Hydrogenispora ethanolica: one gene and its partner. The protein of the gene in region 1 interacts with the protein of each later gene in a pairwise test. Links are inferred from orthologs where the notes say so. Each region holds a gene or a part of one and is shown on either strand. Other genes may lie near its edges.

Region 1 (15,174 bases):
TCTTCCTCGATTTCTTAATCGCAGACCCCTCGGGCCGCCTGGTTACCTGCCCCTCCGTATCCCCTGAAAATACGTACATTCTGCCCAATGGCGAGTGCGGCTGTTTATGCATGGGGCCGTCCATCGACAGTCAGATTATCGTTTCGCTTTTCCACTGTTGCCTCCAAGCGGCGGCAATTTTGGACCGGGATGACGCCGATTTTCTCCGGGCGCTGAATACCGCGCTCCCCAGGCTTCCCAAGCCGGAGATCGGCAAATACGGCCAGCTCAAAGAGTGGTCCGAGGATTATGATGAAGCGGAACCGGGCCACCGGCATATCTCCCATCTTTTCGCGCTATATCCGGGAAATCTAATTACCGTCCGAGATACTCCGGAATTGGCTGCGGCAGCCCGGGTCACCCTGGAGCGACGGTTGGCCCATGGCGGGGGGCATACCGGTTGGAGCCGCGCCTGGATCATCAATTTTTGGGCCCGGTTGGCCGACGGAGAAAAAGCCTGCCAAAATTTATTGGAGTTATTGAGACGTTCCACGTTGCCCAATTTATTCGACGATCATCCGCCGTTTCAGATCGACGGCAATTTCGGAGGCACGGCGGGGATTGCCGAGATGTTGCTGCAAAGCCATGCCGGAGCGATTGAGTTGCTGCCGGCGCTGCCGGCGGATTGGAAAAGCGGTTTTGTCAAGGGGTTGCGCGCCCGGGGCGGCTTCGAAGTGAGTATCACCTGGGAGAATGGCGCGTTGCAAAGCGCGACGGTCACCGCGAAGGAATCCAAACCGTGTCGAATTCGGACCCCGGAACCGCTGCAGGTGCTTTGTGAGGGACGGGCGATCCCAGCGAATGAACGGGATGGATCGATCACCGTTTTTGAATGTGAGGCGGGAAAGATTTATACTTGCTTTCCGGCGGTTCAAGACAAAAAATAAGGCATTTCGGGAAATAAATGTCGTTGCCCTCATCAAGAGGAATTCACCAAAAATTGTCGAAACCAGCCGTTAGTTATCAAAGGAACCATCGCCCCGACTGGCGCGGCGATGGCCGATTCGAAAGGAGCAATCACCATGAATGTCTCCGGTACCATCGATGCCCCCGGAGCCACCCCCTACCGAAGGTCCGGCAGCGTCCCCAAAGCGGAAGCGGGGCAGGAGAGCTTCGCGGCAATCCGGGTGCAAGCCGCCGCCCCGGCCGGCAATGAACCGGACTCCATCTGGGAGCGACTCTCCCGGGACCATGATATCCGGAACGCAACCTTCGCCGAACTCTGCGATATCTCCAGCCAGCTTTATCAGGCCGGCCAGATCACGTTGCTGGATCATTCCATCATGACCTTCAACCCGAGCCAGTCTCCCCAGGCGGTCCGGCCGAATCTCTTTTTGACGCCGGCCGGACCGGACGGCAAAAGGGACTGGATCGCCGAATATCAAGCGCGGATCCGCCAGGATCTGAAGCTGAACCAGACCCAGACCGCCGCGGATCACCGGCGGATTTTGGAGATTCTGCAGCGGCTGGCATAACGACGCCCGGCACCGGGCGCAACCGATGAGAAAGGTCCTGACCCCGGGTCAAGACCTTTCTCATCTGCGGCAAACGAGTCTTTCCGGCCCCGCTCATTCCGGCTGGGGGCCGTCCCCTTCCTGCTGCTGTTGTTGGATCTTCCGAAGATACTGCGCCTGCAGATCCGCCCGGCGTTTGGCCTCTTTCTCCCGCATCTCGGCCAGCTTGGCGTTGTAGCCGCTCAAGTGGCTGCCGTTCTTTTCGAAATTATTGCTTTTCTTGCCCATTCTCATCCCGCCTTCTTCTCGGGGCGAACCGCCGCGCCTCTCCCGGCGCCGGCGGTTCGCCGCCGTTTGGTTCCCGGCTACTCTTCCGGTGGTTCAATCCCGCGAACTCATCTACTATATCATAACACAAAGCGGCCGGGATGAAACAAGGCCAAAGGACTTTCCGTCGGTCCGGCGCTTTTTTCACCATGCCCGCCGAAGGAGCCGGAATCAAAAACCTAAAGAGGCATGGGGAGCATCCCGATACATAAACGGTAAAGTGTAAATAAATTACACTTATGTTATGTTACGGAACAATTATCAAGGAAATGGGGGATCTGGGAAATGCACAAGGTCGAAAAGACGGATTATGGCGTGCGCTTGACATTGGGCGGCTTTATCAAAGAGGACGAGATGAGCGAGTGGGCCGGGGAATCCCAAAGAATACTGAGCGAGCTGCCGGCCAGTTTCGGAGTCTTCTTGGACATGCGGGAACTGAAGCCGCTGCCGCCCGAATGCCGGCCGATCGTCATCGAAGTCCAAAAAATGTTCAAGGAACGCGGGATGGTCCGGTCGGTGGCGATTTTCGCCGACTATGTGACCACCATGCAGACAAAGCGGATGTCCAAAGAGACCGGCATTTATGAGTGGGAGCGTTATCTGGACGCCTCGGCCGAGTCGGATTGGGAAAACATCGGCATCCTTTGGGTCCGGGACGGAATCGATCCCGACCGCTGAGCGGCCGCCAGGGAGCAGGAAGCGGCGGTGGAGGAGATTCGGGCCTTGCCAGCGGCGTTCACCGCCGGCCCATCATCGGTCCGGGTAAAGAAATTCACAAAAAGAGCTTGTTGAATGATTGAGCAAGCTCTCCCATTCACAAAACAAGCTTACTTATCCACAAAAAGAGCTTGCTGAGCGACTGAGAGAGCTCACTGATTCACAGAAAGAGAGATAAAGCAAGCCCAAAAGCGACCTTTCCCCGGCCCCGTCGAGTTTACCATCAGAAATAACTTCGTCGTGCCATATCCAGGGATATAGTCCGGCGGTTCACGGATGAAATACCGCGATTCGATCCCCGTAATCAGAAATTCAACGATTCGGTCGATAATTCAATTCTTCACCCCGAAAATTGAGAGGAATGCCCGGAGCATCGGAGAAGGTAGGGGCGCTGCGGTGACATGGTTGAAAGAGTTTGGAGTCTTACTGGGCTTGCTTCAGCAACAGTTCGTGGCTGGCCACTTTGATGGCGATACGATCGACTTTGCCCTCGATGCGGTGCAGGATCTCGAAGATCCGTTCGTTCACGTCGAGTTGGACCTCCCGGGCATCGAATAAAGCGCGCAGCTTTTCGCCGTGATCATTTTCGATCCGGACCAGCGCTTGTTGGATCGTCTCAAACTGATCCTTGGTGGCCATGGCGGAACGGATTTGGCCCAGTTCGTCTTTGGTGGACATGACGGAACGAATCTGCCCCAATTCATCCTTCGTAGCCATGCCGGAGCGGATCGACTCCAGCTCATCTTTGGTAGCCATCGTCGAGCTGATCCGGTTGAGTTCATCTTGTTGGGCGGTGATGGCAGAACGGATTTGCCCGATCTCTTCCTTAGTGGCCATGGTGGAACGGATCTGCTCCAGCTCATCTTTGGTGGCCATCGTCGAGCGGATCCGGTTGAGTTCATCTTGCTGGGCGGTGATGGCAGAACGGACTTGCCCGATCTCTTCCTTGGTGGCCATGATGGAACGGATCTGACCTAGTTCATCCTTCGTAGCCATGGTGGAATGGATCTGACCTAGTTCATCCTTCGTAGCCATGGTGGAATGGATCTGTCCCAACTCGTCCTTCGTAGCCATGGTGGAATGGATCTGTCCCAACTCGTCCTTCGTAGCCATGGTGGAACGGATCTGCTCCAGTTCATCTTTGGTGGCCATGGCCGCTTGGATCTGCCCGACCTCGTCCTTGGTGGCCACCTTGGAAAACTTTTCGCCGACCTCCAGCTTGAACTCGGTCAGGTCCTGGCTGATCCGGGCCAGCGTTTCGAGGACTAAATTTTGAAATTTTTCATTATCCATCGCCGCGAACCTCGGAGCGTTTTAACGGGGAAAAACAGGCGGTCAAGCTACTGCCGGACGGCTGACGCCCGAACCCCTTGCAAGTGTAATTCTATCGGAAATCGCGGCGCTTGGCAACCCCAAATATTGGGAAAAATATTCTTCTAATGCGCCCGGGCATATTTCTCCAGGACCTTGATTAATTGCTCCTGTTGCTGGCGGGAGAGAGAGCCGACCCGCGAGGTTCCGAAAGCGTCCCGGATGATCTGGTTGATCTGCGGCCAGCGGTATCCGGCTGTATGCAACTGTTCGAAGAGTTCTTTCAAGCGTTCCATGATGAGTCGCCCCCTTAAGCACTGGTTTTGTTATTAATATTGACGCCCCGGAATTATAATATACGTTGCATCTCGGATTTTATTCCAACGGGGGATTCATTGCCAAAATTGGCCGCGGCGCGCGTCTCCGGGCTGCCTGGCTTTGTTAATTCTAAACTAAGAAATGCTCAAATCAGGCAAATGAACGGCGTGATACGCTATAATTTAAGTGAAGGCAGGCAACGAAGTTTAACAAAGGAGTTTGGCGGATGACCGTAACCAATTATGACGGAATTTTATTCGTCAGCGACATGGATGGAACCTTATTGGACGGCCGGTCGCAGATCAGCCGGGAGAATCAGCAGGCCTTGCAGTACTTTGTGGATCATGGCGGCCTCTTTACGATCGCCACCGGCCGGATGGAGCGCTCGGTCGAGCCGTATCTGCCGCTGTTGCCGGTGAACGCGCCGCTGATCCTCTATAACGGCGCGGTCATTTATGACCCTGAGTCGCGACGGCGGCTTTTCCAGGTGGGGTTGGCGGAAGAGATTCGGGCCATCGTTCAAGCCCTGATGGCGCGCTTCCCGGAGTTGGGAATCGAAGTCTACCATGGCGAGCGAATCTACTTTCTACAGAAGAACGAAGAAACCGAAAACCACAAGGCAAAAGAGGGTTTCGTCCCCGGCTTGGTCGCGATGGACCAGCTCCCGGGGCCCTGGATTAAGATTTTGCTCTCCTGGGAACCGGCCCGCTTGGCCGAGGTCGAAGCCTGGCTGCCCGAGCGCCCGGAGCTGTTCAGGACGGTCTATTCCGAACCGCATTTTCTGGAGCTGTTGCCGCCGGGGGTTTCCAAGGGCGCCGCGCTGCAAAAGCTGGTCGGAATCTTGGGCCGTCCGGACCTGAAGACGGTGTGCATGGGGGATAATCCGAACGACCAGGAGATGATCGAAGTCGCCGACCTGGGAGTCGCCGTAGCCAACGCCCACCCGGCGCTGCAGCGGGCGGCGGACTTCATCAGCGGGCGGCACGACGCCCACGCCGTGGCGGAAGTGGTGGAGCGCCTGGGCAGAGCGGCCTTCCCGGGTTGGCAAGCATACCGCCGCGACGCCTAAAGCGTTATGATAAACCCTGTCTAAAGGACAGATTGGACACAAAAGCTCAGGAACGAAAAATAAAGGGGAATCGGGCAATTTCGCGAAAAATATGATGAGCGCCTGACGGTTCGCAACGTTTCGCTCCGGTACAGCCGGTTGACGGAGGAATCCCGGACGATGGGATGAAATGGTCAGCGCGATATCGATTAGATCATTGGACGAGGTGATTGCCTGTGGATTATCAAGTGGCGGTGATCGGAGCGGGGCCGGGCGGCTATGTGGCGGCCCTTCAGGCGGCCCGGCGCGGCAAGAAGGTCTGCCTGATCGAACGGGCGGAGGTCGGCGGAATCTGCTTGAACTGGGGCTGCATCCCCACCAAAACCTTGGTGGCGTCGGCCAAAGTATTTTCACTGGTCCAGAAAGCGGGCGAGTACGGCATCGCCGTCGGCCAGCCGAGTGTGGACTGGAGCAAGGTCCGGGAGCGTCAGGCGGGAGTGGTCAAACGGCTGGTCAACGGGGTGCTCTATCTCTTGCAGCAGCATCAGGTGGAGTTGATCCGGGGCGCCGCAGTCTTCCGCGACCCGCACCGGCTCGGGGTGACCGGCGCGGATGGGGCGTTCCGGGAGCTCACAGCCGAGCAGATCATCATCGCCACTGGTTCGGCGCCGCAAATCCCGGCCCGGTTTCCATACGATGGCCGGCGGGTGATCACCAGCGACGAGGCCTTGGCCCTGGAACGGCTTCCGGAGTCGCTGGTAATCGTCGGCGGCGGCGTGATCGGTTGTGAATTCGCTTCGATCATGGCTGCCTTCGGCGTGAAGGTAACCATCGTGGAGATGCTGGAAAGCCTGATTCCCAATTTGGACCGGGAGGTCAGCGCCTCGCTGCGGCTGCAGCTGAAGAAGAAAGGGATTGCCGTCCTGACCGGCGTAGCGGTCCAGGAGGTCCGGGTCCCCACCGGGACGGAAGCGAGCCCGGTCCAGGTGTCCTTGGCTGACGGGCAGACCCTCGCCGCGGAAAAACTGCTGGTGGCGATCGGCCGGCGGCCCAATTCGCGCGATCTCGGCTTGGAGGGGATCGGCGTGACCGTGGCCGAAAACGGCCGCATTCCCGTTAATGAGCAGCTTCAGACCAATCTGCCTTGGATCTATGCCATCGGCGATGTCAACGATCAGCCATGGGATCTGGCGCACGCCGCTTCGTTTCAGGGCAGCGCCGCCGCCCGGCACCTGGCCGGCGAAAGCGTCCGGTGGCGGGATGAGCTCATTCCCAATTGCATCTTCACCGAGCCGGAAGTGGCTGCGGTCGGACTGAGCCTTGAGGAAGCGACGGCTCGCGGCATCGCCGCCACGGTTGGCAAGTTTGCCTTTTTGGCCAATGGCAAGGCGCAGGCGCAGGGCGAAGCGGCCGGTTTCGTCAAGGTGGTGGCGGAGACTGGGACCGGCCGGCTTCTGGGCGTCCAGATCATCGGCCCCGGCGCCAGCGATCTGATTGCCGAAGCGGCTCTGGCCATCAAAAACGGGTTGACCGCAGCGGCCGTCGCCGCCACGGTTCATGCCCATCCCACTCTGGCTGAGGCTTTTTACGAGGCTTGTGAGAGCTTGGCCGGTCAACAGGGGAGCTAAGCGCCGTTGCAGACGGCCAAAACCGAGCAGACCCGGCACAGCGTCGGGTCTGTCTCTGTCATGCCGGAAGCGTCGGTAATATTTTTAAAAATAGGTTAACGGGCCTCCCCATAGCAACCCGGTAAACGGGGGAGCGCCTGCCGGCCGCAAGTCACTCGATAAAACCCCAAAGTTTTAAAGGAAAAAGGATGTCCATGGCGAATTTTACGAAGTTAGATATTCATGATCGCCATGGTCCACGCAATAATCTGGCGCGCGGGAGTGTCGCGCCAGGTCCAATTCCATTCGAATGGTAATATAATACCATTGCATCGCCAATGAGTGCGACTCATGCGGGTTGAAACGCGAATGATTTCGTAATTTTGATACAGTAAGGAAGTTAGGAATGCGAATCGCCGATCTATATGCGAAAAAGAAGCCTGTCATCTCCCTGGAGATCTTTCCCCCCAATCCCGACTATCCGTTGGAAACGATCTATAATACCCTCGAACAGCTGCGGGATCTGAATCCCGATTATATCAGCGTCACCTATGGCGCCGGAGGCGCCAACCGGGCGCGGACGGTGGAGATTGCGGCCCATATCAAACAGGCGTACCAGATCGAAACCATGGCCCATTTGACTTGTGTCGGCCATTCGCCGGAAGAGATTGATGAGATGGGCGCCCGGCTGCAGGAGAATCAGATCGAGAATGTGTTGGCATTGCGGGGCGATCCGCCGCGCGGCCAGTCGAATGTCACCTTTCAACCGGGTCATTTCCGGTATGCGGCCGAGTTGATCCGCTATTTGCGCCAGAAGAGCCAGTTCTGCATCGGCGCCGCCGCCTATGCCGAGGGTCATGTCGAATGCCAGCGCTGGCAGGATGACTGGAATTATCTCCGGGAAAAAGTCGAGGCCGGAGTCGATTTTCTGGTCACGCAGCTGTACTTCGATAACCGCGTCTTCTACAATTTCAAAGAGAACTTGCTGCGGATGGGCTTGAATCTCCCGGTTGCCGCCGGAATCATGCCGGTGCTGGAGAGCAAGCAGATCCGGCGCATGGTCTATCTCTCGGGGGCATCGATCCCCGCCCGTTTGCTGCAGCTGCTCGACAAGTACGCCGATAATCCGGCTGATTTTGAAAAGGCCGGCATCGAATACGCGATCAACCAGATGAACGATCTCCTGGCAAACGGGGTGGAAGGAATTCATTATTATACGATGAACCGGGCCGAGCAGACCCGGAAGGTCTTCAGCGGCCTGGCCCGTTAGCGGAAGATACTATATGCAACGACATTAAAAGCGTTGTGATAAACCCAGTCCGAAGGACAGGGTGAACACAAAAGCTCAGAAAAGCAAGTGATAAAGTCGTTTTTTAGTCCATTGAAAGGATGATTTCCGAATTTGAGGACTTTATCACATGGCTTTTAATCCTCAGGGTATAATGATTTACGAAAATAACGAACGTTTCACCGTTTTTTCGCAAATCATGGGATTCAAATAATGTCGTTGCATATAAAATGGACAAATATTGGAATAATAACCAACGGGCAGCAATTCGCGAAAGAGGATTGCCGGGCCGTTGCAACTCCAGATGATAGGTGGATGGCGAGGATGAAGAGCGCGGAAAGTAACAAAGAGTTAAAAAGGCTGGTCGGCGTGGCCGCAGCCGGCTTGGTCCGGGACGGAATGGTCTGCGGCATCGGCACCGGTTCGACGGTGGTCTTCTTCATTGAGGAGCTGGGCCGGCGGGTGAAAGAGGACAAGTTGCGGCTGACCGGAGTGCCGACCTCGTTCCAATCGAAACTGCTCTGCCGGAAGTATAACATTCCGACCCTGGAGATTCAGGATTGCGCCGAATTGGATCTGGCGGTCGACGGGGCCGACGAGGTCGATCCCGACTTAAACGCCATTAAGGGCGGCGGCGCGGCCCATACCCGCGAAAAAGTGGTGGCCGCCATGGCCCGGGAGTTCGTACTGATCATCGATCAATCGAAGCGGGTCGAACGGTTGGGCACGGCCTTTCCGGTCCCAGTCGAGGTGATCCCGAGCGCGCTCCAGTTTGTTACAGCCAGGCTGCGGGCGCTGGGCGGCGAACCCGAGCTGCGGATGGGGGTCCGCAAGGACGGCCCGGTCATCACCGATAACGGCGGGATGGTGCTGGATGTGCGGTTCGATCCCCGAACCGACCTGCGCCGGATCGATCAGGAATTGCACGTCCTGCCGGGCGTGGTGGAGACGGGGCTCTTTTACGACCTGGCCAAGCGCGCCTTGGTGGGCCGGGCGGACGGAATGACGGTGGAAACTTTAGAAAAGCGGGCATAGTCCAGCGCCCGTCCCAAAGGGCTCCGGGCGGCAAATTGGACGGAGCTGCGGATGCATCGTTTTAGAATGCGCGTGACGTACTGTATAGGTAAAGAGGTGTCAAGATGGCGGAATTGACGGATGGTAAGATAGTCCCGGTCGTGCTGGAAGAGGAGATGAGACAGTCCTTCCTGGCCTATGCGATGAGTGTCATCGTCGACCGGGCCTTGCCGGATGTGCGGGACGGTCTGAAGCCGGTGCACCGGCGGATTCTTTATGGCATGTACGAATCGGGGACAACCCCGGATAAACCGTATAAGAAATCAGCCCGTATCGTCGGTGATGTCATGGGGCGTTATCATCCCCACGGCGACGCCGCGATTTACGATACCATGGTCCGCATGGCCCAGGACTTCTCCTTCCGGCATATGCTGGTGGACGGGCATGGCAACTTCGGCTCGGTCGACGGCGACCCGCCGGCGGCCATGCGTTATACCGAGGTCCGCCTGGCCAAGCTGGCCATGGAGATGCTGTCGGATATCGATAAAAAGACGGTCGACTTCAAGCCGAACTTCGACGAGAGCCTGCAGGAGCCGGTAGTTCTGCCGTCCCGTTTTCCCAACCTGCTGGTGAACGGTTCGGCGGGCATCGCCGTCGGCATGGCCACCAACATCCTGCCCCACAATTTGGGAGAGGTCATTGACGGCGCCGTGCTGCTCATCGACGAGCCCGACGCCGACGACAAAGATTTACTGCGGCTGATCAAGGGGCCGGACTTTCCGACCGGCGGCATCATCCTCGGCCGGTCCGGGATTCGCAATTCCTATGCCACCGGCCGGGGATCGATCAAGGTCCGGGCGCGCACCACCATCGAGGAGATGAACAACGGCAAGCACCGGATCCTCGTCTCCGAGCTGCCCTATCAGGTGAACAAGGCGCGCCTGGTCGAGCAGATAGCGAGTCTGGTCCGGGAGAAGACCATCGACGGGATCACCGATCTGCGCGACGAGTCCGACCGGACCGGCATGCGGGTCGTGATCGAGCTGCGGCGCGATGTCAATCCCAACATCGTCCTAAATCAGCTGTACAAACACACCCCGCTCCAGCAGAGCTTCGGCGTGATCATGCTGGTGCTGGTGAATAACGAACCGAAGATACTGTCGCTCCGGCAGATCCTCGAATACTACCTGGAGCACCAGCGCGAAGTGGTCACCCGCCGCACCCAGTACGATCTGGCCAAGGCCGAGGACCGGGCGCATATTTTGGAAGGATTGCGCATTGCGCTGGATCATATCGACGCGGTGATCAACCTGATCCGCTCCTCCCGGACGGTGGATATCGCCCGGGAAGGCTTGATGACCACTTTCGGGCTCTCTGAAAAACAGGCCCAGGCCATTCTGGAAATGCGCCTGCAACGCCTGACCGGCCTGGAACGGGATAAGATCGAGGCCGAGTACGCCGATCTTTTGAAGATGATCGCTTATTATAAGGAACTTTTGGCGGACGTTCATAAGTTAATGCAGGTGGTCAAGGAGGAACTGCTGGCCATCAAGGACAAATTCAGCAACCCGCGGCGGACTGAGATTGCCATCGACGAGGAGGAAGACTTCGTCATCGAGGATCTCATCGCCGAGGAGGATATCGTGGTGACCATGACCCGGCTCGGCTACATCAAGCGGCTGCCGGTCAATACCTATCGCAGCCAGCGCCGGGGCGGCCGGGGCAGTGCCGGGATCTCCACCAAGGAAGAGGATTTCGTGGAGCAGCTGTTCATCTCCACGACCCACGAGCATATTCTGTTCTTTACCAACCGGGGCCGGGTTTACCACTTGAAAGCCTACGAGATTCCGGAGTCGGGCCGGCAGGCCCGGGGCACCGCCATCGTCAACCTGCTCCAGCTGGAACCCGGGGAACGGGTCAACGCGATCATCCCGATCCGCGAATTTGTGCCCAACTGTTTCCTCTTCATGGGCACCCGGAACGGAGTGGTCAAAAAGACCTCGCTGGAGGAGTTCGATTCCATCCGGAAAGGCGGACTCATCGCCATTCACCTCGACGATGACGACGAGCTGATCGACGTCAAGCTGACCGACGGCAACCAGGAGATCATCATGGTCACCGAGCGGGGCCAGGCCATCCGTTTTCCGGAGACCGAGGCGCGCTCCCTGGGCCGGACCGCCCGGGGCGTGAAAGGGATCACCCTGGGAGACGACGACCGGGTGGTCGGGATGGAGACCATCAAGGACCACGCCGAATTGCTGGTGATTACCGCCGCCGGAATCGGCAAGCGGACCGATCTGGACGAGTACCGGGTCCAGTCGCGGGGCGGCAAGGGCATCAAGGTCATGAAGCTGCTCACCGCCAAGCACGGCACGGTGGTCGGAATCAAGATCGTGCAAGCTACGGACGAGCTGATGGTGATCACCGCCGAGGGCATTATCATCCGGACCCGGGTGGATAATATCTCGCTCACCGGCCGGGATACCCAGGGCGTGCGGATCATGAAGCTCGACCCGGACGATCGGGTGGTCGCGTTGGCCCGGGTCGTCAGCGACGACGATAAGGAGGAGACGGACTCCGAAACCGATGCCGAACCGGAGACCGAGGCGTAAGCGCGGGGAAATTGAGCATCCGGACGGTCCGGCTGAAAAAAAGATTGTAATTTCGGCCGGGAAATGATATTTTATTACAAAGATTAATTGCTGGAAAGAGAATTGCCGGATTCGCCGCTTGGACCTTTGGCGCCATCGGACGCGGACCTCGCATGGTCCGGCCGTGCATGGCCGGCCAAAGCGGAGGAAATTCTCTCGTGGAAAGCAACTTGGAATGAGATGGGACGGTCCCTGCGGACCCCTTTTGAAGCCAAGTTGCTTTCAAACATATATTTCCGGGATTTGCCCAATCTATTGAAGGCGACATAGCGATTGGGTTCGGCGGAAAGCTTGCGACAGCGGATCGTTTCATGGATTTTCCAACGCCGCAAGTTTTATGTTACTGGAGACAGCCGAGATCATTGCGAACCGCCGGAGGATGAGGCGACGCCTCGTCGGTCCCCGGCTCCGGCGCAGGATACATTGAATCATCAGGAGGTTGAAGTGATGAAAGAACTGTTGGAACTCTTGGAGGAGAATGACCGGTTAACCCCGGCCGAGCTCGGCGTGATGCTCGGCTTGGACGAAGCGGAGGTCAAAGCGAAGATCGCCGCCCTGGAAGCAGAGAAAGTCATCCTCAACTATCGCGCGATGGTCAACTGGGAGAAGGCCGGCGTCGAGCAGGTCTCGGCGGTCATCGAGGTTCGGGTCACCCCGCAGCGGGATGTCGGTTTTGACGAGATTGCCGAGCGGATTTACCGTTTTCCCGAGGTCAAATCGGTCTTTTTGATGTCCGGCGCCTATGATCTGCTGGTGGAGATCGAGGGGACCACCATGAAGGAAGTGGCCCTGTTTGTCGCCCAAAAGCTGGCCACCATCGAGAACGTCCTCAGCACCGCCACGCATTTCGTGTTGAAAAAGTATAAACTGGAAGGGGTCATCCTGGAGGACCACGAAGACGTCAAAAGGCTGGTGGTCTCGCCATGACCCGCAGCTGGATCAATCCGGTCGTCCAAGCGATTCCGCCGTCGGGTATCCGGCGGTTTTTTGACCTTGTCTCGGAGATGAAAGGCGTTATCTCCCTGGGGGTGGGGGAACCGGATTTCGTGACCCCCTGGCATATCCGCGAAGCCTGCTTCTATTCGCTGGAAAAGGGGTATACCATGTATACCTCCAATTACGGCCTGCTCGAATTGAGAGAGGAGATCGCGCTGGATCTGGAGCGCAATTACCAGGTGGGCTATGATCCGCGCCATGAACTGCTGGTGACCGTCGGCGTCAGCGAGGCCATCGATCTGGCGTTCCGGGCGATCCTGGAGCCCGGCGACGAGGTGATCGTCCCCCAACCGTGCTATGTCTCGTATAATCCGTGCATCCTGATGGCCGGCGGCCGGCCGGTCAACGTGGAGACCTGGGCCGCGGCCGGTTTTCAGGTTCTACCTCGGGACATCGAGGCGGTGATCACCCCAAAGACCAAGGCGCTCCTGCTCTGTTACCCCAACAACCCCACCGGCGGGGTCCTCACCCCCGAGGTGGCGCAGGGGATCGCCGCCTTGGCCCGCAAGCACGACCTGCTAGTGCTCTCCGATGAGGTGTACGCCCATCTGACTTATGAAGGCCAGCATGTCTGTCTGGCGGCGCTGCCCGGCATGAAGGAGCGGACCATCCTCTTCAACGGCTTCTCCAAGGCCTATGCCATGACCGGCTGGCGTTTAGGATACGCCGCCGGACCGGCCGAGATCATCCAGGCGATGACCAAGATTCATCAGTTCACCATGTTGTGCGCGCCGATCACCGCCCAGAAAGCGGCGATCGAGGCCTTGCGCCACGGCGAGGCGCAGCGGAGCAAGATGGTCGCGGAGTATAACCGGAGGCGGCGGCTGTTTGTGAAAGGTTTGAACGAGATCGGGATGCACTGTTTCGAGCCGAAGGGCGCTTTTTACGCCTTCCCGTCGATCGCCGTCACCGGCATGAACTCGTTGGCCTTCAGCGAAGCATTGCTGCGGGAGGAGAAAGTGGCGGTGGTGCCGGGCGATGCTTTCGGCCAGTCCGGCGAGGGGTACGTCCGTTGCTCCTATGCGTCCTCCATGGCCAATCTCCAGGAAGCCCTGGTCCGGATGGGCCGGTTCATCGAAAAACACCGGCAGTCGGCGGGGTAAATTCCATTTAAATTATCGGAATTGGGGATTATAGGCCAAAATGCCTGAAAAGATTGGGTTTTGGGCGATATGCAATCGAAATGTAACTTGAACCCAAAACTATCTTATTATAAAATTAAAGCCAATAAAAAGTCAGAGACCGGAGGTCTGAAGATGGAAACAGGAACGGTAATGGTCAAACGGGGTTTGGCCGAGATGCTCAAGGGCGGCGTGATTATGGACGTGACAACGGCCGAACAGGCGAAGATCGCCGAGGAAGCCGGGGCGGTGGCGGTCATGGCCTTGGAACGGGTGCCGGCTGATATCCGCGCCGAGGGCGGCGTGGCCCGGATGTCCGATCCGGAGATGATCGTCCGGATTATGGAGTCGGTGACCATTCCGGTCATGGCCAAGGCCAGAATCGGGCATTTTGTGGAGGCCCAGATCCTGGAGGCGCTGGAGATCGACTATATCGACGAGAGCGAAGTCCTGACTCCGGCCGACGAGTCCTTCCATATCAATAAACACCAATTCAAAGTGCCCTTCGTCTGTGGCGCGCGGAACCTCGGCGAGGCTTTGCGCCGGATCGGCGAAGGCGCGGCGATGATCCGCACCAAAGGCGAGGCCGGAACCGGCGACGTGGTCGAGGCGGTCCGCCATATCCGCCAGGTGAATGAGGATATCCGGCGGGTCGTCAATGCTCCGGACGAAGAGCTGATGACCATCGCCAAGGAATTGGGCGCTCCTTACGAGCTGGTGCAAGAGGTCAAAAAAGCGGGCCGGCTGCCGGTGGTGAACTTCGCGGCGGGCGGCATCGCCACCCCGGCGGACGCGGCGCTGATGATGCAGCTCGGCTGCGACGGGATCTTCGTCGGTTCGGGCATTTTCAAGTCCGACAACCCGGCCGGGCGGGCCAAGGCCATCGTGGAAGCGGCGGCGCATTTCAACGACTGGAAGCTCTTGGCCGAAGTGTCGCGCGGCATCGGCACCGCGATGCGCGGCATTCATGTCGGCGCGATGAAAGAGGAAGACAAGATCGCCGGCCGGGGCTGGTAAGCGCTATCATACGAACGGAAGCGGGCGGTCGGACGACCGCCCCAATCATCGGGTCAATCGAGTTAAGAAGGTGACATCATGAAGATCGGCGTTTTAGCGCTCCAGGGAGCGGTCCGGGAGCATTCCAACGCCATCCGGGCCTGCGGGGCCGAGCCGGTGGAGGTCCGCTATCCGGAACAGTTCGCCGAGGTGGCGGGCCTAATTATCCCGGGCGGCGAAAGCACCACCGTCGGCAAGCTGCTCATCCGCTATCAGATGCTTGAGCC
Region 2 (14,760 bases), on another replicon or contig:
GTGTTGCCGACTTCGATCAGAACCGACCCTTCGGCGTGCATGATATAATTCCGGTGTATCTTTACCTTGCGCAGTTCGTCATGGCGTCGGCCATCTATCCGTTCCATTTTACTCCTCCAACATTCGAATCAATTCTTGGCTTGCATTGTCTCAATGATTTACGCCGGTCCGGCAATAGGCGGCGCGGCCGCTCTGGTAGAGATCGGCGCCGGACGCGTCAATGGCCACGATGGCCGGAAAGTCCACCACTTCCAAGCGGTGGATGGCCTCCGTTCCCAACTCCGGGTAACAAATGACCTCGGCGCGGCGGATCGCCCGGGACATCAACGCGCCGGCCCCGCCCATGGCCGCAAAATAAACGGCCCGGTGGCGCCGGATCGCCGCGATCACTTCCGGCGAACGTTGGCCTTTGCCGATCATTCCTTTCAATCCGACCTCCAGTAACGCCGGAGTATACGAATCCATCCGGCCGCTGGTCGTCGGTCCGGCCGATCCGATCACCCGGCCCGGCGGCGTGGGCGAAGGTCCGACATAAAAAATGGTCTCTCCCGCCAACTCCACCGGGAGCGGCTTCCCTTCCCGCAGCAGTTGGCAGAGGCGCTGATGCGCCGCGTCCCGCCCGGAGAGCAGCGTCCCAGTCAGCAGGACCGCCTCACCGGCCCGCAACTGTGAAATAGCTTCTTCGGAAAGCGGCAGTTTGATACGTTTGGCTTCCATGAGGCCTCCCGGAAATATTCCCTCATAAATTTGTCGATTATAGAATCCCGCTCCGATGGCGGGTAACATGGCATGAGATATTGACAGCCACCGGCAGCCCGGCGATATGCGTCGGATAGGTCTCCAGATGGACCGCCAGCGCGGTACAGCGTCCGCCCAATCCCTGCGGCCCGATCCCCAGTTGGTTGATGCGCTCCAGCAACTCCTCCTCCAGCAGCGCCAGATCGGAACGGGGGTTGACCGAACCCACTTCCCGCAACAACGCCCGTTTGGCAAGCAGCGCGGCATATTCCATGGTGCCGCCGATCCCGACTCCGATCACCAGCGGCGGACACGGATTCGCCCCGGCCTGGCTGACGGCCTCGACGATAAACTCTTTCGCCGCCGCCAATCCCTGAGCCGGCGTGAGCATGACCAGACGGCTCATGTTCTCGCTGCCGAAACCTTTCGGCGCCACGGTGATCGTCAGCCGGTCTCCCGGGACGATCCGGGTATGCAGGATCGCCGGAGTATTATCCCCGGTATTGACGCGTTGAAATGGATCGCCCACCACCGATTTGCGCAGGAAACCCTCTCGATAGCCGCGGCGGACTCCCTCGTGAATGGCTTCGGTAAAATCGCCGCCGCTGACGTGAACCTCCTGGCCGTAATCGACAAAGATTACCGCCATGCCGGTATCCTGACAGATCGGCAACTGCTCGGTCCGGGCGATCGCCGCATTCTCGATCAGCCCCGCCAGGCAGGCGCGGCCGGTTGGCGATTCTTCACGCTCCAACGCTTTTTCCAAAGCGCGCTGGATGTCCGGGCCCAAGATCCGGTTGGATTCCTGGCAAAGCTCCGCCACCAGCCGGATAATCTGCTCCGTGGTCACTTCGCGTATCATCTTGAATGCATCTTCCTTTCGGTTAACGAAGAACGGCGGGTTCATCGCCTTTGGCGCCATGGTGCTGAATGCGCTCGCAGCAGGTCCCGTACCGGATGCCAGCGAGGGACCCGCGCGCGGCTGAGCTGATTCTTTTCCCGCTGCGGACCGGCCGTGACCCATCCTCATTCCAGTCCGGGTTGAGTCCGGCGGCCAAGGCCATCCCGGCGCTCAGAACCGGCTTACGCTTTTCCCAATACTTTCAGCAACACCGCTTTCTCGGCGTGCAAGCGGTTTTCAGCCTGGTCAAAGATGACCGCGTTGGGATGCTCAATCACGCCGCGGGTGATCTCGTAGTCCGGATGAATCGGCATATCATGCATGATCAGCGCCTTGCTCTCCTTCAGCAGCTCCTCATTGAGCTGATACGGCAGCATCTTCTCGATCCGGCGCTGCTTCTCCGCCTCGAACTTCGGATCCATGAAAAACTCCATATCCACCCAGGTATCCGTATAGACCACATCGGCCTTGGCCACGGCCGCTGGCAGGTCGAGGGTCCGCTCATACAACCCGGTGGCGGCGGCTTCGTCCAGAATCTCCTGGTCCAGACTGGCTTCATTGATCTCCGGGGTGACCATGGTAATCTTCATCCCCAGCTTGGTACCGCCTTCGATCAGCGAGTTGGCGACATTGTTATGAATGCCGACATAAACGAGGTTGATCCCTTCCAGCGTGCCCCGGTGCTCCAGTACGGTCAGAAAATCGGCCAGCGCCTGGGTGGGGTGGAATTTATTGTCGCAACCGTTGATCACCGGTACCCGCGAATAATTGGCCATCTCTTGAACCTGTTCGAAGGTGAGCACCCGGGCCATGATCGCGTCGACATTGCGGGAGAGATAACGAATCTCGTCTTTCATCTCGGCCAGGACCAGATTGGTGCTGCGCCAGTCCATGTAGATGGCGTGCCCGCCCAATTGGGTCATGGCGACTTCGAAAGAGACCCGGGTCCGGGTGGAGGTTTTTTGAAAGATCATCCCCAGGGTCAGATGGTCGAGGGCTTTCCAATATTGCGGTTGATTCCGCTTCACCCGCAGCGCCAGATCGAGCAGTTCCTTCAGTTCCGGCCCGGTCCAGTTTTTGAAGTTCGACATGTGTTTGACGGTCACTTGCATCGCTCCTTTAATTGAAGCCCCGGCTACTACCGGCCCTCCTGCAGCCCGGCGGAAGCGGCCGCTCCCTTCCAGTCCAGCGGTAAGCATATCGGAATAACCCTCGGGGTAAGTTTTTTCCTTAAATTACTATATAAGTTGAATTAAATTTCTATTATGCATCATGTCCCTAAAGCCGGCCATGAAGGATAAATTAAGGAATTTAATTCAACTTATTACCGCTGTAATAGGATGAAATAAATTCCGTTTTGATTCCATTTGCATTCGGCCTTAGGAATGCAAATCTTATTTAAGAAATTTATTTCATCCTATATAGCCTTAATCACTTCATTATAAACCATTCGATCGGCTTCGTCCAGCTTTGTTGACCGGTTGCGACAACTTTCTCGGCTCCCGCGTCGAGCGCGGGCGGGCGGATCAAACCTCACCCGGATTCCCGGGTGAGGTTCATTTTAGCGGCCGGTTGCTTGGGCGTGACGAAGGTTTGGCATTCGGGCGCAGCGGACTTTCCTTACCAGGGCTGCTGCTTCAAACGATCCACGGTCGCTTCGTCCAGGACTCCCAACAACGCTCCGACGAGTTGAATCGTGGCTTCCAAGTCGCTGAGCCGCACTATGCTCTGGGGACTGTGCGCGTACCGGACCGGTATCCCGATCACCAGGGTGGGCACGCCGCCGACGGTCTGTACTTGGATCGCGCTGCCGTCGGTGCCGCCGCTCTCCCGCACCGTCACCTGGTAGGGAAGCCCGAGTCTCTGAGCTTGCGCCACCGCCAGTTTCGCCAATGCCTGGTTGGCGATCATCGACGGATCATAGAAGCGGATCTGCGGTCCGCCACCCATTTTCCCCTGGACGATCGCGCCCGCGTCCGGAAAATCATCGGCCGGAGGGCCCTCAAGCACCAGGCAGAGATCGGGTTGGACCAAAGAGGCCAAGGTGCGGGCGCCGCGGGCGCCGTTTTCTTCCTGGACCGTGCCGGAGCCGATCACCAGATTCGGGTGATCCCCGCGCAACTCCAATAACGTGGCGATCACCGCGGCGCAGCCGATCCGGTTGTCAAAGGCCTTGCCGACGATGGTCCCGGCCAGCCCCAGCGGGCTCGCTGCCACCGCCGGCACGACCGGATCGCCCACCGCGATGCCCAGGTCCGCCACTTCGGCGGCGCTGGTGGCGCCGACATCGATATAGAGATCGCCCCACCGCAAGGGACGGTTCTTTTCATCCTCGCCCAGAAAATGCGGGGGTTTGGCGCCGATGATTCCGAAATGATCGCCGCCCGCCGAACGGACCACCACCCGCTGCGCGAGCAGGGTCGGCGGCCACCAGCCGCCCAATGGAACCGCCCTGAGACAGCCGCCGGGCAAAATGCCCCGGACCAGGAGCCCCACCTCATCCAGATGCGCGGCCAGCAATATCTTGGGAGTCTCGGAAGCGCCGCGCCGCCAGGCCATGATTCCCCCCAGATTGTCATAGGTGATTTCGGCCCGGCCGGTCAGCCAGTTCCGGAAGACGTCCCGGACCTCCCCCTCAAACCCCGACGGTCCAAAAGCGTTCGACAACTCCGCCGCCAATCGCGATAGATCCACCACTGGAAAATCATCCTCTCTCAAAAGCCATGGGATAAAGTCTTGCGAACCGGAATCAGCGCCATATTATAGTATGATATTCGCGGCCGCGAATCATTACGTTTCCGATCCGCTTTAGCCCTTCTGGTAATAATCGACGATCCCGGCCAGGATCGCCGCGGCCGCTTTTTCCTTATACTCACTGCTGCGCAAGGTCGTCTCTTCCTGAAAGTTCGATAAAAAGCCCAGTTCGATCAGGATTCCCGGCATCTGGGCCTCCCGGATCACGATGAAATCATTATATTTCACGCCCAAATTGTTTAGCTGCGTGCCGCGCACCAGGTTGTCCAGGACCGACTTGGCCAAATGTTGTGAGTCGGAACGGCCCGCATAATGATAGACCTCGACCCCTTGCGTCTGGAAATTGGGGCTGCTGTTGGCGTGAATGCTGATGAAGAGATCGCTGAAGAGATAATTGGCCAAAAAGGGGCGCTCATACAGGCTGATAAAGGTGTCGTCGCTCCGGGTCATCACCACGTGCGCCCCGGCGTCCTCCAAGAGTTCCCGCAGCCGCAGCCCGACCTCCAGCACCACGTCTTTCTCGCGCGTCCCCTGGCGGCCGGAGGCGCCGGAATCCACGCCGCCGTGGCCGGGATCCAGCACCACCGTTTTGCCGATCACCGGCGAACGCCGGAAACTGATGGCGAGCTGGCGGCGGTCGGCCGAAAACTGGGGCTGATAGCCCACGAAATAGTTCAAGCTGATCTCCAGCCGGAGCGCAGTGGCATTGAGCGGGATAAGCTTGACCCCTTTCACCTGCTCGTTCTGGATGGCGGGCAGTTTGAGAGCGGCGGCGGGGCGGCTAAAATTCAGGTCGACCTGGAGCCGTTGGGGATCTTTCAACTTGCGGATGGCTTCGACCAATTCCCCGTCGCCGGTGATCGTCAGGCGGCCGCCGTCCTTCTCCTCCGACCAGGAGACGGCGGTAATATTCTGCACCGTCCGGATCTCCAGCCAATTGGGGTGGGTCCGGGAACGGATCACGAAACAATGAGTCGGCGTCACCAGGTCCAGCACCACCCGGACCGTATCCGGATTGAACTGGCTCATCCGCACGGCTTTGATCCACCGGCCGTCGCCCGGGATGGGCCGGTTGTTTCCCACCAGCGTCGCGCCGGCCAGGTCCACCACCAGCCGGCTGGGATGGTCGAAAGTGGAGACCTGATAGCGGGCGGGATAGTTTGACTTGATATAGACCTTCCGTTCCGGGCCATTTTGGAAGAAATCGATCGCCTCCACCAGATAATTCAGGACGATCGTCGCCTGGTTGGAGCCGGGCTCCTGAATGATCTGGTAGCCGCTGAGCCGGTTCAGATCGAAGACCACCCGCAAGCCGTCGCCGTTGGGGCTGAAACGGACCCTTTTGACCATGGGATTCTCCGCCACCGCGCTGTCAAAGGCCGGATGGGCCTGGACGCCCGGCAGGTCGACGACCAGCCGGTCCGGGCCGGTTAACAGGAAACTCTTGATGGTCAGCGGCTTGGCGCCGAGCAGCATAAAAGCCGGCCGGTCCTGATATTGAACGCGCTCCAGGCCCAGCAGGAAACTGGCGGACCAGGCCAGGGCGACACTCCGCTCGTCCTGGCTCTTGACGGCCAGGCCCAGATGCTCGATGAATTCCAGCGGCACCCACAGCTGGTTCTCCGCTTCAAAAGGGGCCGCCGCCAGGCGGCGGGTCTCGCCGTTCACGGAGTACTGCGGATCGTCCTCGAACAACAGCAGCGTCAGTTTGCCGAAACGGAGGTAAATCTCGCCTTTGTCGGGATCCCAGTCGCTATTGATATGTAAATATTGATTCAGAAAGGGCAGATTGATAAAACGAACGCCGTTCTCGCCGATCCGGACGCCGATCTCCGGGTCCAAAGCCTTGCCGTCCAGGGTCACCCGCAGCAAGCCGCCGTCCTCGGCCCGCGCGCCCCCTCCCGCCAACAGCACCAGGCAGATGGCGATCAGGCCGGTCATCAAAATCAGCCACGATGGTCTCTTGGCCAAAAAATTCGCCGCCTTTCGGGTTGATCATTCTACCCTCGGGCGGCGTTTCCTGCCAAATGCTGCTTAAAAAGATGTAGAATCTTTTGCCGGGCCTCACTCCACCAATTCCAGGTTGGCGTAAGCCAGGATCAACGACTTGATGCCGAGGCCGGGGAAGGCCACTTTGACCTGGGCGTCCCCCCCGTTGCCCTCTTTGGTGACCACCGTGCCGATGCCCCATTTGGCATGGCGCACTTTGACCCCCACCCGGATCGCCGCCGGATCGCTGGCGGCGCGGCCGGCCGGCTGCCCGCCGGCTTGGGCCCGGCCGGTGCGGTTCGCGAGGCCGGCCGGTTGCGGCGCCGGCTGGGCCGCGCCCGAATGGCCGGGGCGGTTGGCGCCTTTCAGATTGACCACGCTCGCTTTGGGCAACTCCAGCAGGAAGCGCGACGGCACCGAGACGCTGGTGCTGCCGTAGACGGTCCGCATATTGGCATGGCTGAGGTAGAGGCGGCGCCGGGCGCGAGTGATCCCCACGTAACAGAGGCGGCGCTCCTCCTCCAGCTCGTTGGTTTCCATCAGCGAGCGGCTGTGCGGGAAGAGCCCTTCCTCCAGGCCGACCAGGAAGACCACCGGGAACTCCAGGCCCTTGGCGGAGTGCAGCGTCATCAGGACCAGCGCGTCGGCGTCGGCCTCGTAATTATCGACGTCGGCCACCAGGGCGACGGTCTCCAGGAAGGCGGCCAGACTCTTATCGTCGCTGTTCTGTTCGAACTCCACCGTCAGGGAGATGAATTGGTCGAGGTTCTCCAGGCGGCTCTGGGACTCGATGCTCCCCTCGTTCCGCAACTCCTGCAGGTAGCCGCTCTCCTCCAGGATCAGCTCGGCCAGCTCTTTCACGCCGAGGGCCTCCCGCTGGGCCACCCATCCGGCCAGCAGCTTGAAGAAAGCCGCCAGCGGTTTCAAGGCCCGCGAGGTGAGGCTGGGAATCTCCTCGAGATGATCGGCGCCTTCGAGGACCGCGTAGTTGTTATCGTCCAGGAAGAACAGGAACCGTTCGTAACTGGCGTCGCCGATGCCCCGTTTCGGGACATTGATCACCCGGCCCAGGCTCAGCCGGTCGGCCGGATTGTAGACCAGCCGCAAATAGGCGAGGATGTCCTTGATCTCTTTCCGCTCATAGAAGCGCAAGCCGCCGAGCACCCGGTAGGGCAGACCGCGCTGGATCAGCGCTTCTTCAAAGCTGCGCGACTGGGCGTTGGTCCGGTACAAGAGGGCGAAGTCGCTGTAGTGGTAGCCTTCCTCCTTGACCAGCCGGTTGATCTCTTCCGCCACGAACCAGGCCTCTTCCCGTTCATCGTCGGCCCGGTACAAAAGGAGCTTGTCGCCCTCCCGGTTCTCGGTCCAGAGCCGCTTGGGCCGGCGGCCCCGGTTGTTCTTGATCACCTCGTTGGCGGCGTTCAAGATATTCTGGGTGGAGCGGTAATTCTGCTCCAGCTTGATGATGTGGGTCTGGGGAAAGTCCCGCTCGAACTCGAGGATGTTTCGGATGTCGGCGCTCCGGAAGCTGTAGATCGACTGGTCGTCGTCCCCGACCACGCAGAGATTCTGGTACTTGGCGGCCAGCAAGGTCACCAGCACGTACTGGGCGTGGTTAGTATCCTGGTACTCGTCCACCAGGATATAGCGGAACCGCTCCTGGTACTTCTCGAGCACCTCCGGGAACTCTCGGAAGAGCCGGACCGTCAGCATGATCAGGTCGTCAAAGTCGAGCCCGTTGTTCTGATGGAGTTTCCGCTGGTAGTGCTTGTAGACCTCGGCCACGGTGTTGGACCAGTAGTCGGCGGCTTTGCGGGCGTACTCCTCCACCCCGACGAGCTCGTTCTTGGCGGCGGAGATCGACGCCAGGAGCGCCTTGGGGTGGTAGCTCTTCTCGCTCAGATTCAGATCCTTCAGCACGTTCTTAACGACCGTGGCCTGATCCTGGGCGTCGAAGATGACGAAGCTCCGCTCGTAACCGAGGCGTTCGATCTCCTGGCGCAGGATCCGGACGCAGGCGGTGTGGAAAGTCGAGACCCAGATCGCTTCGGCGGCCGGACCCACCAGGTTGGCGACCCGCTCCCGCATCTCGGCCGCGGCCTTGTTGGTAAAGGTCACCGCCAGCACCTGCCAGGGCGCGACTCCTTCCGAGAGCAGCCGGGCAATGCGGTGGGTCAGCACCCGCGTCTTGCCGGAACCGGCCCCCGCCAAAATGAGAAGCGGCCCCTCGGTATGGCAGACCGCTTCGCGCTGTGGTTCATTCAAACCGTTCAAAATATCCATGAAATGTCACTCCAGACCATCGCTATCGCGAAATCGCGTTCCAAGCCGGCGGCGTTGAAACGGGCCGGCGGATCGCAGCGTATATACTTCCATTCGGCGGCCGGGTTTTCCTGCCGGACCGGCCATGAAAAATTAAACCGCCGCGGCGGCGCCGGCCGGCTGCCCCGGCATGCGGTGGGCGATGAAGAAATTGGCAATGGCCAGGACGCCGGCGGCGAGGAAGATGCTTTCAAAGCCGAGGCGCTCCCACAGCAAACCGCCGAGCATCGGCACGGACATGGCGATCATGTGATCCATCGAGATGCCCATCGACAGGGTGGGCGTCAGATCCTCCTCCGCCACCAGGTGCTTGTGGAGGTAGGTGGTGCGGGCCATGGCCACCGAACTGAGCAAGAGGTCAATGATGAAGCAGGCGAAGACCAGATAGACGGCGGACTCTCCCAGCCCCAGCCGGCCCGCGAAAGCGTAGCCCAGGCAGACTCCGAGGAACAGCACTGCCTCGGCGCTGATGATCTTCCGCTCGCCCAGGCGGTCGATGAGCCAGCCCAGCCACGGCTTGAAAACGATCCCGATCACCGCCGCGATAAAGGTCAAGGTGGCCATCATCAGCGGCTTTTGGCCGTAGACCTTGACGATGACCCAGGGCGCAAAGGTCAAAAAGACCTGCTTGCGCGCGCCGTAAAGGATCGACAGCCAGTAAAAGAGGGCATATTCCTTCCGGAAGAGCAGCCGGATCTTCACGCCGGAATGGGCCGAGCGGTGCTGGACCTTCATCATGAAGGCGCACCCGATGGCCAGTAGGCCGAAAAAGGCGGCGCAACGCAGGACCCAGCCGTAATTCAGCTTCAGCCAGCCCATGCCGACCCAGATAATCACGCAGCCGATGATCGAGGCGGCGGTCTGGGCGCCATTGAGCAGCCCCAGGTTCCTGCCGATCTGGCCGTTCTCCGAGAGCCGCAGGGTCACGCTGGAGGAGAGCGGCATGAACAGGTGCACGCCGGTGCTGAGGATGACCATATTGACGACCGCCCAGGAGAACTGGGGCGCTCCGCCCCATAAGTAAAAGGACTGCCCGAGCATGCCCAGGGTGGTCAGGATGACCGAGACGCCCAGCAGCCGCACGTCGGCCATGAACATCAACAGCCCGGAGATATAAGTTGAATTAAATTTCAAATAAGCATCATGTCCCTAAAGCCGGCCATGATGGATAAATTAAGGAATTTAATTCAACTTATTACCGCAGTAATAGGATGAAATAAATACCGTTTTGACTTCATTTGCATTCGGCTTTAGGAATGCAAATCTTAAAATGAAATTTATTTCATCCTATATGGCGATGATGAAGCCGGGAAACTCCCGGGGCAACTCCAGATAGCCGCGGACCTGGGCCGAGATGTGAAAGACCTCGTTCATGAAGTTGCTGAAGATCGTATCATTGATACCGCTGGTGATCCCCACCAGCAGCCAGGTGAGGAAGAGCAGTTTAAACTCCCGGCCGTAGCCGGACCATCCTTTGCCCATGTGAAACTCCCCGCCCGGATTTTCCTCCCGGGCCCGCCGCTTTTGGATTACAAAGCTCAATCAATCTTCGAATATTGTAGCATACTTGGCCCGGGTTTGAAATGGTCGGTTTGCGGCGCGGCTAAACCTGCCGCTCTCGCTCAGGAAAGGATGGGTGAGGCCGCCCGATCATTCTTCGAGAGAATTTCAAATTTCTTCGGAAAAAGCTTCGCAACACAATATATTGATTGATATATCCGGGCTGCTCACTATATATTGTATTGCGAAGGGAATATTATGGTAATTTGAAATTCTCTAATTCATGAATGACGGACCGCCCCGGAAGCAGCAGGATTCGTTCCTGAAATAGCCGGGGAACTGGCGCGACCTGCCACTCCCCTGCCACGCCGGGCGTTTCCCCCCGCCGGCCGGGGTGTTCCACGGCGCGACCCTTTTGGCCCGGGGTCCGGACCTGACACTCCGCTGCCAGGGACAGCCCGCCCGCCTCGTGGGATAAGTGATCCCGGACCCGGGAAAGTCGATCCTTAACACGGGAGAGTTGATCCTTGACTCGGGAGAATTGATTCTTAACACGGGAGAGTTGATCCTTCACTCGGGAAGACCCGGCCGCCGGCCGGGCGGACTCTCCGGGATGGGGGATCACTCCGCCCGGGCCGCGGGAGAGATGATCCCGAGCGCGGCCGAACTGATCCCCGGCGCGGGAAGATTCGTCCGCCAGCGAGGAAAACTGATCCAGGCCGGGGGCGGATTGGCCGGGCCCGGGGGCGGGCGAGCCGAAAGGTTGCGGCTCCGTTCAGCGTAGCTTGAAATAATTCTGCAGATTCAAACTTTCGATCAGTTGCACCAGGTTTTTGGTCCGCTTCATATTGCATTTCCTCAGGATGATGCCGATCTGCGACTTGATGGTGGATACTTCGACGCACCGGATTCGCGCAATCTCCCGGATCTTGCGCTGCTCGATCAAAAGCTTGATGATTTCCCGCTCCGATTGGGAAAACAACGACATGATATTCACCGCGTTGATAATGTCCGATTCATTTTTGCGAATCCGCGAAAATTCCGACCGGATTTTGTCGGCCACCTCCGGCCGGATCGGCGAGCGATTTTGATGCGCTAAGCGAATGCTTTCAACGATCTCCTCCGCCGGGGCCGTTTTGAAGACGTAATCGATGGCTCCGGCTTCATAAGCGCCAAAAATCGTTTCGTTGTCTTCATGCACGGTCAAAAAGACCACCCGGAGCTGGGGGTATATCCGGCGGAGGATCTCCGCCGTGCGAATCCCGTCGAAGCGTTCCGCCATTTCGATGTCGGTCAGCAAGACATCCGCCTCGACCGTCTCCAGGATGGCAAAGACTTCTTCGCCCCGGCCGGCTTCGCCCACGACCTTCATATCCTCGTTTTCATTAATGATACCGGTGAAATACTCCCGCAAAACCGCCATATCTTCCGCTACCACGACCCGTATGACACTCATCGTCCATCAGTCCCTTTGTTGCGTTTTATCGAGATCGGCGTCCATGACCGGAAGAACAATACTGAAAGTGCTTCCCTCGTGGAGCCGGCTTTTGACCTGAATATACCCGCAATGCGCCTTGATAATCTGCTTGGCGTAGGATAAGCCGATGCCCCAGTTTTTGGTGGTGATCTTGTGGGTATAAAAAGGATCGAAGATCCGGTCGATCTCATTGGGGGAGATGCCGCCGCCATTGTCCTCGATCTCCAGGACGCACCAGCTTCCTTCGGAGTGGGAAGCTATCACCACCCGGCCACCGGGCCGGTCGCCGATGGCCTCCACGGCATTGATGATCAGATTGGCGATGGCTTCGGACAGATAAAAGCGATCCGCGACCACCGTCAGGTCGGTGATGTTTTTCTGGACGGTTACGTTTTCGGGGAAAAACTTCACATTCTCCAGCGCTTTTTCGATAATTTGGTTCAGACGGTAGGGTTTGAGATTCAGCGATATGTCTTTAAACGCCTTATAAAGCTGGGTTATCCGTTGCAACGTTTGGTTGGCGATGGCCGAAATCTCATGCAAATTTCGGGTAACCTCGGCGACATTGATGCTTTCGCCCGGATGATTCACCGCTTTGCCGGTCTTTTTGGACAACACGTCGATCATCAGCAGCTGATTCTTTAATGAATGCGTAATCACGGAAACGCCGTGATTGACCGATAAAAATTTCTGCTCGTACGATAAATCCGATGTGTCAAGCCGCTTGCCGACATCGGAATACTTCCAGATCGCGAAGATTCCGGCGACCGAGGTGACGCCGGTGAAACCGATAAATACCGCCCATTGCCAGATGGTCAGCGGCGGATTGAAATTGCCAAAATTGGTATATAAAAAATAATAGGTCCGCAAATCGGTCAATTGGATGGGTCCCATAAACACCAGGTAAAAGTAGAATAGCGTCAAAGCCAGGACGCACAGCATGATATACTTCAACTGTTGGCGCAAAAACTGCAAGCGCGCGGTGTAATACTTATTCAATAAACAGTAAAAGGTAAAGAAAATCGTCAGCAATATCCAAAGCCGGATAAAAACGCTGATGAGGTAGATGGCATTGGATCGTAGCAGGTACAAGAGCTGCCGGTAAAGCGCCGGCTCGTAAATTAAGATATTGACCAGGCAAATCAGGGCGCTGGCCGCAAACAGATACCAGCAGGTCTTTTTAGAAAAGAAGGTGGCGATGGACAAACTCAAGCCCACCAAACTCATTGCAAAGATGCTTCTGCCGACCGACAGCAGGCGGCTGATCCAGTTGAGCGAGATCGAAAAGTACAGGAAGAAGACCCGGATGTCGTCGAAAAGGTATAAGATCCGGTTGACCCGGTAGTCGTAACCCCCGTATTTGGATAGAAAAATAATATACCCCAGCATGCTCAGGAACCAGCCCAGGAAGACACAGGCCATCCAAAACGCCATGGGCTTCCTGGCCCGGATGATCAATACCATGGAAGCGAAGATCAATAAGCACAATAGAATGATCATGTTATCCCCCGATTCGGATCAAACCGTTGGTGACGATTATATTAAACATCGGCCGCTAGCCTCCTTTTCATAAAAACAAAAACAAGGAATATAGCGTCAGCTTTAACCAGCCTTAGCTATATTCCTTATGCAAATTGGTAATGAGCGCTTCCGAAAAAGCCTTTACGCTATGACCATGTCTGCGGCATGCCCGAGGTTTGCATTCCCCGGAAGCGGTCCTCGGTTACATTTTCAATTCTTTCAGCGCCTCTTTGAAATATTGCGGATCGACAAAGTTGGTGGCCGGTACGAATTGATCGAGCTTTTTGTTGTCGACGAAGATCTGTTCCTCAATCTCGTACCATTTCAGCGCCGTGCCGTTGTTGTACATCTTTTTCAAGGTCTTGGTATCCAGCCACTTGGTGCCGTCGACCAGAACCGCGGTGGAGGTTTCGTCCTGTTGCAAATATTTGGCGGTAATCTTCACGCATTCATCCATGTGGCGATAGCGGTATTCATTGGCGCGGATCCACGCTTTCATAAACCTTATCGTCGCTTCCCTGTTGTTTTCCAGGAATTTAGGAGTCGCGACCCAGCTCTGCGGGAAGATCGCTTTGGGGACAAATTCTTTGGAATGCAGCAATTGGACGACGTTATTCTTGCCTTTGATCCGTTTGATCTCCGATACAAACGGTTCCCAGATGGCGGCGGCATCGATCCGGTCGGCGACAAAGGCGGCCACCGCGCCGGCGACGTCCATATTGATCACATTGATCTTGGATACGTCCAAATTCGCTTTCTTACAGGCCAGTCCGAAGATCATATCCGCGGTAGTCCCTTTGGGAACGGCCACCGTTTTGCCGTACAGATCTTTTAAACTCCGAATCTTGGACTTTTTGGTGGCGATAATCAGATTGCTGATGTCGGTGCTGTCCATCACCAGGATTTTGCATTGACCCTTGGCGGCAAAGACATGCGCTCCGACCCCGAGATACCCGATGTCAATATCGCCGGACGCCATTGCGGCCAGCTCCGGAGGACCGGAAGTAAACTGCACCAATTGCACATCCAGGTTTTCATCCTCAAAATACCCTTTTTCCTGCGCGATCAGGACCGTTCCCGCCCCGACGATATGCGGATGATACGCCACCCGAATCGAAATCCGCTTGGCGGGTTTGGCGAAAACAGCGCTTCCCACTAACAATACCACCAGCATCACGAGACTCAATCTGACCCAAAATCCTTTTTTCACGGCGCTTCCTCCTTAAAATTGAATGAAAAGCCAGGTGATAAAGTCTTTCCAATCGATTCCACTGGTAAAAGGATTTTAAAACGACTTTATCACTTGCTTTGAACGCTTTTAAATCGAGTTGAATTTCAATCCGTTTCCGGCATTCACCCGGACCAAACTTCCCGATTATTTCGGATTGGCGAGATATTCCTTGTAGACCATCGCCCACAGGCGATTTTTAAGCTCCGTAAATTCCTTGGTTAACTTGAGCTCCTGAACCCTGGGATAGGGCAGGTTGACTTCGATGATCTCTTTGAGCCGGCCCGGCCGCGCGCTCATGATAACGATCCGTTGCGCCAGAAAGACCGC

Evidence for each region.
Region 2: the proteins of lpdA (region 1) and pcrA interact in binary tests that used the Escherichia coli proteins (3 or more experiments, as listed by UniProt). The link is inferred for Hydrogenispora ethanolica from one-to-one orthologs.

The regions. Positions count from the first base shown.
Region 1 is NZ_SLUN01000010.1:61,962-77,135, reverse strand. Bases 4,835-7,646 are described here. They hold lpdA (dihydrolipoyl dehydrogenase), read left to right. Parts: upstream 4,835-5,450; coding sequence 5,451-6,842; downstream 6,843-7,646. Other genes in these bases: metF (methylenetetrahydrofolate reductase [NAD(P)H]), read left to right, coding at 7,228-7,646; EDC14_RS10025 (Cof-type HAD-IIB family hydrolase), read left to right, coding at 4,835-5,235. Also shown: EDC14_RS10045 (glycoside hydrolase family 95 protein), read left to right, coding at 1-926; EDC14_RS10040 (hypothetical protein), read left to right, coding at 1,062-1,514; EDC14_RS26765 (hypothetical protein), read right to left, coding at 1,608-1,781; EDC14_RS10035 (hypothetical protein), read left to right, coding at 2,106-2,498; EDC14_RS10030 (hypothetical protein), read right to left, coding at 2,961-3,830; EDC14_RS26760 (hypothetical protein), read right to left, coding at 3,974-4,144; more of EDC14_RS10025, read left to right, coding at 4,393-4,834; more of metF, read left to right, coding at 7,647-8,091; ribose-5-phosphate isomerase RpiA, read left to right, coding at 8,434-9,144; gyrA (DNA gyrase subunit A), read left to right, coding at 9,249-11,735; EDC14_RS10000 (Lrp/AsnC family transcriptional regulator), read left to right, coding at 12,222-12,701; EDC14_RS09995 (aminotransferase class I/II-fold pyridoxal phosphate-dependent enzyme), read left to right, coding at 12,698-13,873; pyridoxal 5'-phosphate synthase lyase subunit PdxS, read left to right, coding at 14,027-14,908; pyridoxal 5'-phosphate synthase glutaminase subunit PdxT, read left to right, coding at 14,987-15,174. UniProt on the Escherichia coli protein: Lipoamide dehydrogenase is a component of the glycine cleavage system as well as of the alpha-ketoacid dehydrogenase complexes.
Region 2 is NZ_SLUN01000004.1:105,968-120,727, reverse strand. The notes cover bases 6,062-8,997. They hold pcrA (DNA helicase PcrA), read right to left. Parts: upstream 8,666-8,997; coding sequence 6,458-8,665; downstream 6,062-6,457. Other genes in these bases: EDC14_RS04960 (MFS transporter), read right to left, coding at 8,798-8,997; EDC14_RS04970 (N-acetylmuramoyl-L-alanine amidase family protein), read right to left, coding at 6,062-6,364. Also shown: rph (ribonuclease PH), read right to left, coding at 1-107; EDC14_RS04990 (Fe-S-containing hydro-lyase), read right to left, coding at 151-717; EDC14_RS04985 (fumarate hydratase), read right to left, coding at 755-1,597; argF (ornithine carbamoyltransferase), read right to left, coding at 1,822-2,838; EDC14_RS04975 (M42 family metallopeptidase), read right to left, coding at 3,260-4,336; more of EDC14_RS04970, read right to left, coding at 4,448-6,061; more of EDC14_RS04960, read right to left, coding at 8,998-9,838; EDC14_RS04955 (hypothetical protein), read right to left, coding at 9,992-10,186; EDC14_RS26625 (hypothetical protein), read left to right, coding at 10,818-10,988; EDC14_RS04950 (response regulator transcription factor), read right to left, coding at 10,980-11,660; EDC14_RS04945 (sensor histidine kinase), read right to left, coding at 11,667-13,181; EDC14_RS04940 (ABC transporter substrate-binding protein), read right to left, coding at 13,405-14,412; EDC14_RS04935 (ABC transporter ATP-binding protein), read right to left, coding at 14,578-14,760. UniProt on the Escherichia coli protein: A helicase with DNA-dependent ATPase activity. Unwinds DNA duplexes with 3'-5' polarity. Translocates on single-stranded DNA with 3'-5' polarity. Initiates unwinding more efficiently from a nicked substrate than double-stranded DNA.